2 regions of the Bradyrhizobium sp. CCBAU 53415 genome follow, and region 1 is predicted to be linked to the other one. Evidence: riboswitches for the same ligand, from Rfam matches in the RefSeq annotation. Region 1 holds a riboswitch; the other holds the start of a gene.
What was found. Region 1 has a riboswitch for cobalamin ahead of XH87_RS32175 (energy-coupling factor ABC transporter permease). Riboswitches for the same ligand answer to the same signal wherever they lie in the genome.

Region 1 (7,967 bases):
GCACACGCGCCTGCAGGGCCGCGTCGAGATCGAGGTGATCGCAGGGATTCCCGGCATGGTCGGGTGCTGGAACGGAGTCGGACGGCCGATCGCGCTCGGCGACGACGTGACGACGGTGTTGATGGGCACGCTCCCCGAAGACGAGCTCGAACGGCGCATGCGCGATTCCGATGCGCTCGTCGTCATGAAGACTGGCCGCAATCTCGCAAAGGTGCGCCGCGCGCTTGGCTCTGCCGGCCGGCTGGGCGATGCCTGGCTGGTCGAGCGCGGCACCATGCCCGGCGAACGTGTCGCGCGGCTCGCCGAGATCGATGTCGCCGATTGTCCTTATTTTGCGATCGTGCTCGTGCACGGCAAGGGCCGGCATCTGGAGGCGGCCGAATGACGGGCACGCTGACCATCGCAGGCCTCGGGCCCGGGAGCGACGCGCTGCTGACGCCGGAGGTTTCCGCCGCGCTTGCAGCCGCGACTGACATTCTGGGCTACGCGCCCTATGTCGCGCGTGTGCCGCCGCGGGCTGGGCTCAGGCTGCACCCGTCGGACAATCGCGAGGAGTTGCAACGCGCGCGCGAGGCCCTGCGACTTGCGGACGAAGGCGGGCAGGTCGTCGTCGTGTCCTCCGGCGATCCCGGCGTGTTCGCGATGGCCTCGGCCGTGTTCGAGGCGCTCGAACAGGCGCCGCAATGGCAGCAGCTGCCGATCCGCGTGTTGCCGGGTATCACCGCGATGCTGGCGGCGGCCGCGCGTGCGGGCGCGCCGCTCGGCCATGATTTCTGCGCGATCAATCTCTCGGACAATCTCAAGCCGTGGACGGTGATCGAGAAGCGTTTGCGGCTGGCCGCGGAAGCCGATTTTGCCATTGCGATGTACAATCCGCGCTCGGCGAGCCGGCCGGAAGGATTTGGCCGCGCGCTTGCGGTGCTTCGAGAGGCCGGTTGCGGCGAACGCCTGGTGATCTTCGCACGCGCGATCAGCGCGGCTGACGAGAAGATCACGACCGTCATGCTGGACGAGGCGACACCCGAGATGGCCGACATGCGCACGCTCGTGATCGTCGGCAATTCGCAGACGCGCCAGGTCGGCCGCTGGGTCTATGCACCGAGGCAGGTCCGATGACCGAGCCACTGCATCACCTCCGTAACGCTTTCGGCCCGCAACCGCTCGGGCAGTTGCGGTCGCGAGATCATGATCACGGGCAGGCCGAGCATGCGGGCGGCGTCGATCTTGGCGCGTGCGCCTTCGCCACCGGAATTGCGGGCGACGATCCAGGCGATGCCGCGCGTGCGCATCATCTCGAGCTCGCCTTCGAGCGTGAATGGCCCGCGCGATACGATCACGTCGGCGGCGAAGGGCAGGGGCGCCTCTGGCGGATCGACGAACCTCAACGTGTAGACATGCTGCGGCCTGCTCGCAAACGGCGCGATGTGCTGACGGCCGATGGCGAGGAACACGTTTGCGGGCGCCTCGGGCAACGCAGCGGCTGCCGCGTTGACATCGCGAGTTTCGATCCAGTGATCGCCGGTCGCTCTCGTCCAGGGCGCGCGTTCCAGTGCAATCAACGGCGTACCCGCTTCTGCGCAAGCCGCGACGGCATTGCGGCTCATCTCGGCGGCAAAGGGATGCGTTGCGTCGATCACATGTGTAATGGCTTCACGACGAATGTAATCGGCCAGCCCGCTCACGCCACCAAAACCGCCGATGCGAGTCGGCAGCGGCTGGTCGGCCGGCGCGCGGGTGCGGCCGCCATAGGAATAGACGGCGTCGACGCCGGCGCGCGCGATCTCCGCTGCGAGCAGGCTCGCATCGGCCGTTCCGCCCAGAATGAGGGCGCGTGTCATGAGTGATTCCTTGGCTGATCCCTGGCTGACCATCATCGGTATCGGCGAAGATGGCCTTGCCGGGCTGTCCGAGGCAAGCCGAAAGGCGCTTGCCGAGGCTGAAACCGTGTTCGGTGGCGAGCGCCACCTTGCGCTTGCGGAGGTCGGCGGCCGCGGCCAGCCGTGGCCGGTGCCGTTCGATGCGGATGTCGTGCTGAGCTGCAGTGGCAGGCCGACGGTGGTGCTCGCCTCCGGCGATCCGTTCTGGCATGGCGCCGGCGCGAGTCTCGCCGAGAAGCTCGACGGCGGGGAATGGATCGCGCATTCCGCACCGTCGACATTCTCGCTTGCGGCCGCGCGGCTGGGCTGGCGCCTCGAGTCGGTTGTGTGCCTCGGCCTTCATGCGGCGCCATTCGAGCGTCTCGTGCCGCATCTGGCGCAAGATGCACGCATCATATGCCTGGTGCGCGACGCAACGGCGGTCGGCGATCTCACGAAGTGGCTGACGCAACGTGGATGGGGCGCCTCACTCGTGTGGACTCTCGCTGCGCTTGGCGGCCCACGCGAAATGATCGACCAGCATCGCGCCGATCTCTTTGCTGGGGATATTGCCGGCAATCTGGTTGCGGTGGCGGTGCAGGCGCGGGGAGGCAAAGGCGTTCCCCGCAGTTCGGGATTATCGGACGATCTCTTCGTCCATGACGGCCAGATCACCAAGCGGCCGGTGCGCGCGCTCGCCCTCTCGGCGCTGGCGCCGCGGCCCGGCGAAAGGCTGTGGGACGTCGGCGCCGGTTCGGGTTCGATCTCGGTGGAGTGGGCGCTGTGTGGTGGGACGGCCACCGCCATCGAGCTGCGTGAAGATCGCGCCGCGAACGTTCGCAGCAATGCAGCGGCGTTCGGACTGGCGCATCGGATCCACGTCATTGCAGGCAAGGCGCCCGAAGCCCTTGCTGCGCAGGACCCGCCGGATGCTGTCTTCATCGGCGGCGGCCTTGATAGTACAATATTCGCTGTGATCTGGTCCCGACTTGCGCCGGGCGCTCGGCTGGTTGCACATTCGGTCACGCTGGAAACGGAAGCGCTGCTCGGCGAATTGCACCAGCGTCACGGCGGCGAGTTGATGCGGGTGGAGATGGCCCATGCCGCCCCGCTCGGCCGTTACCGGTCGTGGGAAGCGACGCGGCCCGTGGTGCAATGGAGTGCGATCCGATGAAGGTCGCGGGATTCGGATTCAAGAAGGATGTCTCGCTGGCTTCGCTGCGCGAGGCACTGCTGGCGGCCGGCGGTCCGGAAGGCCTCGCGGCGGTGGCGACAGTCAGCGACAAGGCCGACGCAGAGGTGTTGAAGCAGCTCGCACGCGAATGTGGTGTGCCGATCAAGGCCGTTCCGGCCGATGTGCTGTCTGGTGTCGACACGCGGACGCAGTCAAAGCTCGTCGTGGAAAAGTTCGGCACCGGATCGGTAGCCGAAGCTGCGGCCCTTGCTGCCGCCGGTCCTCGCGCGCGGCTGATTGCGACGCGTGTAGTCTCGCAGGATCGCTCGGCCACTGCCGCAATCGCGGAAGGAGACGGCGCATGACGGTGCATTTCATCGGCGCTGGGCCTGGCGCTGCCGATTTATTGACGCTGCGCGGCCGCGATCTGATCGCTGCCTCTCCGGTCTGCCTCTATGCCGGCTCGCTGGTGCCGGAGGGCGTGCTGGCGCATTGCCCGCCCGGTGCGCGCATCGTGAATACCGCGCCGCTGTCGCTCGACGGGATCATAGCGGAGATCGCCGCCGCGCATGCGGCAGGCAAGGATGTGGCACGGGTGCATTCCGGCGACCTCTCGATCTGGTCGGCGATGGGCGAGCAGATCCGCCGTTTGCGCGCGCTCGGCATTCCCTTTTCGGTGACGCCGGGCGTGCCGTCGTTCTCAGCTGCTGCCGCGGCGCTGGAGGCTGAACTCACGCTGCCCGGTCTTGCCCAGACGGTCGTGCTGACGCGCACGCCGGGGCGGGCCAGCGCAATGCCCGAAGGCGAGAAGCTTGCCGCATTCGCCGCGACCGGCGCGGTGCTCGCGGTCCATCTGTCGATTCACCTGCTCGACAAGGTCGTCGCCGAGCTCACGCCGCATTATGGCGCGGACTGCCCCGTCGCAATTGTCTGGCGCGCGAGCTGGCCGGACGAGCGCATCGTTCGTGCCACGCTCGGCTCGCTCGATGCGGCCGTCGGTACGGAGATGGAGCGCACCGCTCTGATCCTGGTCGGCCGGACACTGGGCTCGGCGGATTTTGACGAGAGCCGCCTCTACGCCGCCGACTACGATCGTCGCTATCGGCCCATGGGCGCCGAGCCGCGTTTTCCGGAGGCATCGTGATGCCCGCAGGGCTCGTGATCTCCGCGCCGGCCTCCGGTGTTGGCAAGACGACGCTGACGCTGGCGCTTGCCCGCGCCTGGCGCCATCGCGGATTGAACGTGCAGTGCTTCAAGAGCGGCCCCGACTACATCGATCCCGCCTTTCACGCTGCCGCCACGGGACGCGCCTCCGTCAATGTCGACAGCTGGGCGATGGACCGCGCAGGCATCGCGCATCTCGTCAGCCGCGGTGCCGACGCCGATGTCGTGCTCGCCGAGGGATCGATGGGCCTGTTCGACGGTGTTGCCGCACGCGGTGTCTCCGGCACCGGTGCCACCGCTGATATTGCGGAGTTGCTCGGCTGGCCGGTGGTTCTGGTGATCGATCCCTCTGGCCAGGCGCAGACTGCGGCGGCGATCGCCGCAGGCCTTCGCGATTATCGCGCCGGCGTGCGCCTTGCGGGCGTCGTGCTCAACCGTGTCGCCAGCCCGCGTCATGAAGATCTCGTGCGGCGTGCGCTCAACGATGCAGGAATCGCCGTGTTCGGCGCGCTGCCGCGTCATGCCGAGATCAGCCTGCCGAAGCGGCATCTCGGCCTGGTGCAGGCCGAGGAGCAGGCGGAGATCGGCAAGCTGATCGACGAGGCCGCGCGCTTTATTGCCGAGCACGTCGATCTCGATGTGGTGTTGCAATCGGCAGCCAAATGGTCGCCGCAACCTGCGGCGAACGGTCTGAATGTGACGCCGCCCGGCCAGCGCATCGCGCTGGCCCGCGATCCGGCATTCTCCTTCGTCTATCCGCATATGCTGGAAGCCTGGCGCGCGGCGGGCGCCGAGATCTCGACATTCTCTCCGCTCGCCGATGAAGCGCCTGACGCGAGCGCCGACGTCTGCTGGCTTCCCGGCGGCTATCCCGAGCTGCACGCCGGCAAGATCGCGGCCAATGCGCGCTTTCGCAGCGGCCTGCGCGCGTTCGCCGAGACACGGCCGGTGCATGGCGAGTGCGGAGGCTATATGGTGCTGGGAGCTGCTTTGACCGATGCCGACGGCGTCCGCCATGAGATGGCGGGCCTGCTTGGCCTCGAGACGAGCTTTGCCAAACGGCGGATGCATCTTGGTTATCGTCTCGCCACGCTCGCATCCCCGATGCCGGGACATCAGGCCGGTGCACGCCTGCGCGGCCACGAGTTCCACTATTCGACGATCGTCGCGCAGCCTGATGCGCCGCTGGCGGTCGTGCACGATGCGACGGGCGCCGTCATCGCCGAGACCGGCTCGCAGCGCGGCCGCGCCACCGGCACATTCTTCCATCTGATCGCGGAGGACCGGTGAGCGGATTCGTCTCCTTCATTTCCGCCGGTCCTGGCCATCCCGAGCTGCTCACGGTGAGGGGGGCCGCGCGGCTGCGCGAGGCCGACGTCGTGCTCTATGACGACCTCGCCTCCGGCGCGATCCTCGATCTCGCCCGGCCCGGCGCCAATCTCGTCGCGGTGGGGAAGCGGGCGGGGCGGCCCTCGACCAAGCAGCACCATGTCAACCGTCTCCTGGTCGACTATGCCGGAACCGGCGCCCGCGTCGTACGGCTGAAGTCGGGCGATGCCGGCATTTTCGGCCGGCTCGAGGAGGAGCTGGAGACGCTGCGCGAGGCGGGCATCGGCTACGAGATCATTCCCGGTGTCACATCCGCCTGCGTCGCCGCAGCCCAGGCCGGCATTCCCCTGACCCGCCGACATACCTCCCGCCGGGTGCAGTTCATCACCGGTGCCGATGTCAGCGGCGAGCTGCCGCAGAACCTGAATTGGGCGGCGCTGGCGGACCCTGAGGCGACGACCGTGGTCTATATGGGCCGGCGCACCTTTCCGGCGCTTGCCGCAAGATTGATCGCGCACGGCCTCGCCCCGACCACCCCGGCGCTGTTCGCCGAATCCCTCGGGCGGTCTGACGAACGGCTGGTCCGCACCACCATTGCCGAGCTCGCCGAGCAGCTTGCGCGCGGCGGCGCCGCGTCCACCGCCGCCGTCATCCTGTTCGGCGCGCTGGCAGGGGATTATCCCTCGTGACGGCCGCAGCCACCCTTCGCCCCTTGACGCCGGCTCCGCGAAAGGGGCACACAGGAGAGGCATGGTGCTCGACGCGGCGCAAAGCGCCGGAGCATAATCGGGAATGGGGGTGGGCGGACCCAGTTGCGGCGCCCAAAACCCCAGCCGCCCCCGCGACTGTAAGCGGTGAGGGGCTCCTATCAGCCACTGGGCCGAAAGGTTCGGGAAGGCCGGAGAACCCAGTGACCCGCGAGCCAGGAGACCGGCCCTGCACGTTTTGAGGCCAAGGCCGTCGGGTGTGACGGCAGGAAGGAATTGAGCCATGCATATCGAACCCGGAGTAGTGACGGGCGCCAAGCTCGTGTTGAGTTACGCAACCGGCATCGCCGCAGGCGGCATTGCGCTGAAGCTGGCGGCCGAAACCGTCCGCGAGCAGGGCGTCGGCTCGTTCGCGGCGCGCACGCTGGCCACCACGGGCCTCGTCTTCACCTTCTTTCAGGTCCTGCCGCATTTCCCGGTCGGCGTCTCCGAAGTGCACTTCATCCTCGGCTCGACCTTGTTCCTGCTGTTTGGTGCTGCGCCCGCGGCCTTCGGCCTCGCACTCGGCCTCCTGCTCCAGGGCATCTTCTTCGTGCCGACCGACTTGCCGCAATACGGCATGAACGTCACGACGCTGCTGGTGCCGCTGTTCGCGATCCAGGCGATCGCGACGCGGATCATTTCGCGCAACACCGCCTATGTCGATTTGAAGTACCGTCAGGCGCTGGCGCTCTCGACGACCTATCAGGCCGGCGTGGTCGCCTGGGTGGCGTTCTGGGCGCTCTATGGCTCCGGCTTTGCCGCGAGCAACCTCGCCAACATCGCGACCTTCGCGGCCTCCTACGCGCTGGTCATCGTGATCGAGCCGCTCGCCGATCTCGCTGTGCTGGCCTTGGCGAAGTCGCTGCGTGGTGTCATCGCGCCCGGCCTCGTCACCCCGCGTCTGCACAACGCTGCCTGAGAGACAAGCGAATGGGCGGCCGCTGCGGCCGCCCTTCGCGCTCGCGATGCTCACGCTCTCCCTGATAGGCATCGGTTGCGGCGATCCCGAGCAGCTCACGAGCGCCGCGATCCGCGCCATCAACACAGCCGATCTTGTCCTGATCCCGCGCAAGGGCGCCGCGAAGTCCGATCTCGCAGATCTCCGGCGAACGATCTGCGCGGACGTGCTCACCAGCGACGAGACAGCCATCGCCGAATTCGATCTTCCCGTGCGCGATGCCGGCGAAGCTGATTACCGCAAGGGCGTAGACGCTTGGCACGATGCGGTTGCCGCGACCTGGTCGCAGACGATCGCGAGGCATCTCGAAGGTGAAGGCAAGGTTGCGCTGCTGATCTGGGGCGATCCCTCGCTCTACGATTCCTCGCTGCGCATTGCGCGGCGGCTCGATCCCTTGCCGAAGATCGAAGTCGTGCCCGGCATCACTTCGATCCAGGCGCTATGCGCGGCGCATGCACTGCCGCTCAACGACGTCGGCGAGCCGTTCCTGGTCACGACGGGGCGGCGCTTGGGCGAACGCGGCTGGCCGCAGGGAGTCGATACCGTCGTGGTGATGCTCGACGGCGGCACGGCATTTCAGTCGCTCGATCCGACCGGGCTCCACATCTGGTGGGGTGCCTATCTCGGCATGCCCGATCAGATCCTGATGTCCGGTCGGCTCGCGGACGTGGGCTCGCGCATCGTCACCGCACGGCAGGAGGCGCGCGAGCGGCACGGCTGGATCATGGACAGCTATA
Region 2 (7,967 bases), on a different contig from region 1:
GACGCGAGTAGCATTTTTCTTTACATCGGCGGGCTGGGCAGTCATCGTCGTCGTAATCCTGCTCTATTTGATCTTCGGCCCTGGCTGAGCCGGATGATCATAAGCAGAACCATAGATGGCTTGCCTGATCGCGAGTGAGAGTCTGCCGGAATTGTCGCGTGTTCCGGAGGGCGAGAGCTCAGACCCTGCTTACCTCGCACCGCGATCTGCCGTTTGAATCACCTCTGTTGGCCTGGCGCATCAACGTGGAGGCATGAATGCTGCCGGTCGCGATATGAGTGTTTCTTGGTGCTGGCCGCGCGTTGCCAACATGAGCACGTAGAATACGAGGAGAATTAAGAGGCCACGCATACCAGAGGTCTTCCCGAAGCTACGACAATTGTGAAGCGGATTGTATTCGGCGCATTTGATGCAGCCGATGGACGAGCGAATTGCGCGGAACTCGACCGAAGCCTGTATCAGGCGGCAAACGACTGGCCGGCCGCGCGAAGGTGCCAGCGTCAGCTCAGCAAATCGACCCTGCCGGTATCGAGCCGATACAGGCCCCCGACGACCTTCAGTCTGTTCTGCTCAACTGCCGCGTTTAGAATCGGCCCCGTCGATTTGAGCTTGTTGACATTATCGATTACATTTTGCTGGGTCGCATCAGCGAACGTGTCACCGGTTTGCTGGCGAGATCCTTTTACCGCAGGCGCAAGCGCAGCGACGAGGGATGAAATGTGACCCGGCGGCGGCTTACCATCGTGGAGCGACTTGATGGTGGCGTCTATCGCACCGCAATGATCGTGGCCAAGTACCAGGATCAACGGCGTATTCAGCACGGCGACCGCATATTCCATACTGGCGAGCGTGTCATCGTTGGCGAAGTTGCCGGCGAGACGGCAGACAAACAGATCACCAAGTCCGGTGTCGAAGACAAGTTCAGGCGCCACACGTGAATCGGCGCAGCTCAGAACCGCCGCATATGGATTTTGCCCATCCACCAAAATCGGACGCTCGCGTTTGAAATCGTCGCCTCGTGATGCGCCCTGAACATAGCGATCGTTCCCTTCCATCAGCCGCTTCAGCGCAGCATCCGGCGAGAGCAAGTTATCTGGCTTGGGCGGCGCTTTTGCTTCCTTCGCATTGACAATGTTGTTGCCAAGCCGGAGGCAAACCGCCGAAACAGCGAACAGCAACAGCGAGCGGCGCGATGGCGCGATCTTGGTCAGATAGGGCATATTCGGAGAACGGCTTGCATGCATGCGTGTCACCTCATCGCGCGGCCTTGCGCCACCCGATGGCTTCGGCTTCCGCTTCGCTGCAGAGCCAGCGTTCACCGGGCTTCTTCGTCATGTCGATTTGTTCGTAACTGAGTTGCTCGGGCAGGTGATAAGTGCGCTCGCCGTTGCGGTCCACGGTGCCTTTTATCAGACACTCGGACGAGGGCGGGTCCGATAGCAGCGCGGATCCGAGCAGGAGTTCCTGAGCGTCGATCGGAACCGAGCTCGCGCCGATGATGATCGTCCCCTTGTTGCGGCGACGCCAGTCCCAGGGCGCGATGAACGCCCCCGACCACAGCCCCGCATCGGCTTTGCTCGCCACAACCTCAGAGATAACGTAGGTAGGACCCGACGATAGTGCCCAGCCGGAGCGTACCATCCAGGCGTTCACGTCCTCACCTTCGATGAAGCAACCGCCGCGTGACCTACCGTATTCATCAACTCCTGTGGTATGACAATCCCACGTTCGTCCGTTCGAATGCTTGATAAGCTCGTCGCGAGCAGCGACGCCACAAGCCCATTTCCGGCCGTGGGCGTCGAGGCAAATCTGATCAGTCTCAGGAGCTTCGATGCCTGAGAGCCGAATCTTGGTTTGCTCGATTTCGATCGTATTGCCGTCGAGGATGCGCGGAGGGCCGCTGAGCTTCGCCGCGCAGACCGGAGATGTGATGAGAGCGAACAATGCGACCATCATTACGCGGCGTTTCATCCCGAAAATAGCCTTTCGCTCTTGATCCATGTTTACGCACAATCCGGCGCCGCCGCATTCAACTGCTTAAACGCACTATGTCCGTTATTCGGCCCGTATCTTTCGACGTTTGCGTTATGAAAGCTTGGCCGTCATTTCCAAGCTACGACCTGACGCTGCGTGAGGTTCAAGCGATTTCTTCGGGTGTGCTTGTCGCGGTATCCTTCGAGCATCGCCGGTCTCTCTCACTGGGCGGGCACCCTCTCGACCTGTGGAGGAGATACCCATCGCTCAGTGCCGAAGTCGCGATGCAGGAGAAAGCCGAAACTCGGAACGCTGTTTCTCCCGCGCTTGAAGAACAAAGCGCCTGTGAACTTTGGTGGTCGAGTGGAAGTCAGGCGTGGAGGAGCAACCTTGCTATCTTCGTGCCAACCTCCATCGGCAGACAGAAGGCTGCCGACGGTTTCAACGAGGACGATGACATTTCGCCGTAAAGTCTTGTCACGAAAAGACCGATGTTCGAAAGAAATCTGGTCTCGCCTCCTCTGAGATTTGGACAAGGCGCCACGGAGTTCAGCTCAACGCTCGCTGTTAAATGAATCGGCATCGTTTGCGCAAACCGCGCAAAACTCAGAGCCCTCTTTCGTAGAGCCAGCCGGGATGGTCGTTGATGCCAATCGCATTGTGGCTTTTCGCACTTCCGCGCTAATCGTTCGTGGTGCCGCCGCCCGTTCGTACTGGGACCGGATCGTTCATGACCCAGGCGGCGCGGCGGGCGGCCGCTCTTTCGTAGTACGCTTGCCCATGATCACAAGTGGAGGTTTACCCACCAAGCCCGGCGTGAGGGCGTACGTTTGCGCCAGGGAATTTGAAAGGGCAACCATGTCGAGCCGTGGCTCTGTCGTATACGCACCGGGCAAGCGGTAAGCCGCCCGCCTGTTCGAACGATCGCGAATGGCCATCCTGATGCCATTCAGTGCGAGGCGTCAATCCACAACATGTACTGGCCCATCACCGCTCTCGTGCAGGTATCTCTGGTGCGGTTCGGCCGACTCACGCTACGCATCATTCTCGACCACCTCACCGCACAATGAGAACGAAATGGTTACAGCCACCCGTGAATTGCCGGTCTCTCCTTACGCGCTTGAAGTGGATGGCCGACTCAGAGCCAAATTCGCAACCAGAGACGGCGCCAGGGCAGGTGGAGCAGAACTAAAGAAGCGTTTTCCCATGCTTCAAATCCGGATCTATGACGCGCAGACGAATGCGCGCGAGGAAATCTAGATCCGACTCAATTCGGTCCCGATGCCTCGCGCACGGCTCCGCGGCACCTTGCCGGGGCCACTCGGAAAAAGGGCCCGTCGTCAGGGGGTATGCCGGCCTCGCTGATACTGCCCCGTTCCCGGGTATCCTCTTAATCGGTTTCTTCGCAGCGCTCGGTCCCGCGTGCCGCCTTCGGCGTCGCTATGCTCGCGCTCCTGAGGTGCCAGTCAGTCGCGCGATGCGCGGCGCACGCCAGATCGGGCTTGGGCCCGAGGCATCTCCAGGCCCGGTCCCGTGAAGAATAGCATCGAGAGCTGGCCCCCTCGCAGATTGGTGTCCTCTCACCGCGTGGGGTGCGGCGGGGCCAAACCGGCTCTCGCAAGCTGGCACGCGCCGCTGAGCTCGACTCCTCGCGGAAAGAGCCGAGTGCAATCGTGCTGTCCGACTTTTCCGATGACGGCCTGAAGGCTGCGGGAGAGGTTCGCGGACTGTTGCGGAGCCGCAAACGGCGCGACTTTAGAGCGCATATGTCTTGCGGTTGCTCCGAGGCGCTCGGCGCTGAAGGAGCTGCGGCGCGATGTTGCTCTGCGCGACCATTTACTGAGGCCTTGGCCCCTCTAACTCTTCGCGTTCCTTTGGCTCCATGCGATCGAACCAGGAGCCAGGAGGAAAGGCCGCGATACGCTTGGCAAGGGAGGATTGCGGCTCCCAATCTTGTCCTTCGCTCTTTTCGAACGTGATGACCCCGTTGTGGGTAAAATAACGGGGCCCTGGGATATTACAGTTCACCAAAAGCAAAACGCGCCACAGATCACCTTTCTCGGTCGGCTTGTCATTCCGCTTCGGCAAGTAGTCCACTCCAACAGGTTCAACGATAGTGCAGCGGCCCTGCCGTAGAAGATCGCCGAGCCGGCCTTGCGTGGTCGTCACAAAGTTGAAGTTGGTCGGGTCATGCAGAAAGCGAAGATTTGCGTCCCTTTCGCCATCCCTGACTTCACTGGCGATCAACGAGAGCGCCAAGGCGCGCCAGCCCAATTCCATCGGCTTTGCATAGGTCGACGCAAGTTCAATCGTCCCGTCGAGCGCGACCTTCCAGGTGATAGCGTACTGTTCGTCTGATTTAACATCCTGGTGCCTGGTCCACGAAACGAAAACATATTCATTTTGGTCAAGTTCAGCGACGCCCCACATTCGAGGGACGAACTGTGCCACCTTCGAGACGTTGGAGATAATTTGTTCTATCGTCTCACCGTTTTGCGCTCGCCACGTTGACTTGACTCTTTCGATAAGCGGGCTGTCGTTGGCGCAAACCCTGTTGCTCGTCGCAGCCAGCACGGCCAGGCAGATCAGGGATCGACCGAGACAAAATAATAGCGCGCGACTTCCAGACATTTTCTTCAGAACCGTCGGCCTATCTGGTTTCATCCACATCTTCCAAAGCGGGCAACTTCAACCTGTTATGCGCGAGCGCAAAAAAGTTAGCGGCGACGCGACGGGGCGACCGCTGGTGTCCCGCGCGACCAGGCGCTCCCCTTCATGTCACGCGCCGCTAACTTCAGTCGCCAGCGACAGCCCCAATTTGCTGTGCTGGACATGCCCAGCAGGAGGAGTCTGGGCATGCCGAGGACTTGCATTGTTCGTGCCAGGTAGTAGACGGCAATTCGCACCGCTTTTGTGTCCTCTTTGTCGACTTTCCGACTTGCGGACGTTTCGATCGTTCCATTCAGCCTATCCATCGCGGCTTATGCATCATCGTCACGCACCGGATATTCGGCGCGTTTGCCGCCATTGAACCGTTTGGTTCGGTACCGTTGCCGGAATGTGGGCTTTTCGATCTCTGCCATGCCTTTGGGCACTTGCGGCCACGGGGTCATGGCGCGTTTGGCGCTCCTTTGGCGACATGCGGCGCCTCGGAAGTCGAGAACAGCCTCAGTCAAGTGCGCTTTGTATCGATGGCGAACGACGCGAAGCCGATCATCATCGCCGAGCATGTGAAGTCTGGCTGGCACCGCAAATCAACGTGCTCGCCGGGTATGTTGCTTGCTTTGGCCAGGTGTCTTGGGCCTATTCAACACGCACGCGCAGGCAGCTCCGATACCATTTCGATATCGCTGATTGGAGAACGCCTTTATATCGAGGTCAACGATAGAGATGCACGGTCATTCGCGTAGCAGATGTCGCAGCATTAGCTTGAGACATAATCTGAGAGGTTGACCGCAGAGTTCTCTTGCCGATAATCCAAGTCGTCGAGGTTCTCCGGTTTCCATTTGATCCGGAGCTAAGAGGGAAGCCGGTGAAAATGCCGGCGCTGCCCCCGCAACTGTGAGCGGCGAGCCGCTGTCCAACGATGTCACTGAAGCCTGCGCGGCTTCGGGAAGGCCGGACAGCAGCGATGACCCGCGAGCCAGGAGACCTGCCCCGACAATATATTCGTCCACGGGCGGGGTGTCCCGGTGGTGCGCCAAGCAGCCGTCGCACGCGCGACTTCCCCTGCCTGCGTCCGCCATGGCCTTTGCCCCCAACATGGGGTTAACGCTATGTCTCTTCTCTCCCTTCCGGTTGCCACGCTCGGAACGCCACGCATCGGTCCAAGGCGCGAGCTCAAACTCGCTCTCGAAAGCTACTGGGCCGGAAAAAGCAGCGAACAGCAGTTGCTCGAGGACGCAGCTGGCCTGCGTGCCGCGAACTGGGCTCGTCAGAAATCCATCGGCGTCACGGTCATTCCATCGAACGATTTCTCGCTGTATGACCAGGTGCTCGACACAAGTGTCATGGTTGGGGCCATCCCGGACATCTACGCCTCGAAAGCCGAACCCGTTTCGCTCAAGACATACTTCGCCATGGCCCGCGGTTTACAATACGACGAGCAGGATGCGAGTTGCGGTCACGGACCGCGCAGATTTGGCGCACCCGCGCAGGAGATGACCAAGTGGTTCGACACCAACTACCACTACATGGTCCCCGAGTTTCACCGCGGGCAGACTTTCAGACTGTGCTCTCGCAAGCCGATCGAGGAGTATGAGGAGGCCAAGGCCCTCGGCTTTCAGACCCGCCCTGTCCTGATCGGGCCGGTCACGTTCCTAAAGCTCGGCAAGAGTGCCGATCCTGCCTTCCAGCCACTCTCACTACTGGATCAACTGATACCGGCCTATATCGAGGTTCTGCAGGAATTAGCCAAACGCGGGGCAAATTGGGTCCAGTTCGACGAGCCCTGCCTGGTTCTTGATCTGGATGAGGGGGCGCGAAAATCCTTGCTACATGCCTATGACCGGCTCGCCAAGGAGGGGCCGGCCATCAAGATCATGGTTGCCAGCTATTTCGGCGACCTCGGCGACAATCTGGACACCGCCTTGAGCCTGCCAGTTGCCGGACTGCACCTCGATCTGGTTCGAGCGCCAGAGTTATTGGATGAGATCATTGCTGGCGGCCGAAGTGATCTCGTCATGTCGCTCGGTGTCGTCGACGGCCGGAATGTATGGCGGTCGAATTTGTCGTCGCTCCGCCAGCGGCTGGAACCTGCGATTGCGAAGCTCGGCAAGGATCGTGTACAGATCGCGCCATCCTGCTCGCTACTTCATGTGCCGGTCGATGTGGCACTCGAGACCGGGCTCGCTTCCGACGTCAAGAGCTGGCTTGCTTTCTCGGTTCAGAAGATGCGTGAGCTTGCGATCCTGGCGCGGGCACTCGCAGGCGACCAGAATGTTGCGCAAGCTCTTGCCGAGTCGGAATGCGCCGCGACTGTCCGCCGGACCTCGCCGAAAATCCATGATGCCAATGTCGCTGTCCGGATGAGAGCGATCGACCAAACCATGCGCCGGCGCGCCAGCCCATTTGCCCGTCGTGCCGAGATCCAATGCAATCGTTTCGGACTACCGGCTTTTCCTACCACGACGATCGGATCGTTTCCGCAGACCACAGAGGTCCGGAATGCCCGTGCGGCGCATGCGCGAGGCGCGATGAGTGACGAACAATACGACAGGTTCCTCAAGGAGGAGACTGCGCGCGCCGTACGTTGGCAGGAGGACATCGGTCTTGATGTCCTCGTGCACGGCGAGTTCGAGCGCAATGACATGGTGCAGTACTTCGGCGAGCAACTCGCCGGCTTCGCATTTACCAGGAACGGATGGGTGCAATCCTACGGCTCGCGCTGCGTCAGGCCACCGATCCTGTTTGGCGATGTCTTGCGGCCGAAGCCGATCACCGTAGACTGGTGGCGCTACGCGCAATCACTAACGAGGAAGCCGATGAAGGCGATGTTGACCGGACCGGTGACGATCTTGAACTGGTCCTTTGTTCGCGACGATATTCCCAGAAGCGAGGTCTGCCGCCAGATTGCGCTCGCGATCCGAGACGAAGTTCGCGATCTCGAGAATGCTGGTGCGACCATGATCCAGATCGACGAAGCTGCACTCCGCGAAGGATTGCCGTTGCGCCGATCGGATTGGACGGCTTATCTCGACTGGGCCGTGGAATGCTTCCGCATCTGCTCATCGGGTGTCGCTGATCAAACGCAAATTCATACGCATATGTGCTACTCGGAGTTCAACGACATCATCGGTGCGATCGCTGCAATGGACGCGGATGTCATCTCGATCGAGACGTCGCGCTCGAAAATGGAACTACTCGAGGCGTTCAGGAAGTACGAATATCCAAATCAGATCGGGCCGGGCGTGTACGACATCCACTCTCCACGCGTTCCCGAGACGAGCGAAATCAAGAAGCTGATAGCGTTGGCTCGGACACGGCTGCAGGAT

Region 2: another riboswitch for cobalamin. It lies ahead of metE (5-methyltetrahydropteroyltriglutamate--homocysteine S-methyltransferase); the one in region 1 lies ahead of XH87_RS32175 (energy-coupling factor ABC transporter permease).

The regions. Positions count from the first base shown of each region.
Region 1 is NZ_LBJF01000027.1:869,639-877,605, forward strand. Features, by position in the region: gene XH87_RS32135 (precorrin-2 C(20)-methyltransferase) at 1-385, shown strand, start outside; gene cobJ (precorrin-3B C(17)-methyltransferase) at 382-1,116, shown strand; gene XH87_RS32145 (cobalt-precorrin-6A reductase) at 1,092-1,838, opposite strand; gene cbiT (precorrin-6Y C5,15-methyltransferase (decarboxylating) subunit CbiT) at 1,849-3,030, shown strand; gene XH87_RS32155 (cobalamin biosynthesis protein) at 3,027-3,395, shown strand; gene cobM (precorrin-4 C(11)-methyltransferase) at 3,392-4,174, shown strand; gene XH87_RS32165 (cobyrinate a,c-diamide synthase) at 4,174-5,484, shown strand; gene cobA (uroporphyrinogen-III C-methyltransferase) at 5,481-6,212, shown strand; cobalamin riboswitch at 6,258-6,476, shown strand; gene XH87_RS32175 (energy-coupling factor ABC transporter permease) at 6,514-7,191, shown strand; gene cobF (precorrin-6A synthase (deacetylating)) at 7,238-7,967, shown strand, end outside.
Region 2 is NZ_LBJF01000001.1:169,662-177,628, forward strand. Features, by position in the region: gene XH87_RS00635 (carbonic anhydrase) at 501-1,244, opposite strand; gene XH87_RS00640 (thermonuclease family protein) at 1,255-1,971, opposite strand; gene XH87_RS00645 (hypothetical protein) at 3,052-3,234, shown strand; gene XH87_RS00650 (nodulate formation efficiency C protein) at 3,811-4,638, opposite strand; cobalamin riboswitch at 5,446-5,648, shown strand; gene metE (5-methyltetrahydropteroyltriglutamate--homocysteine S-methyltransferase) at 5,751-7,967, shown strand, end outside.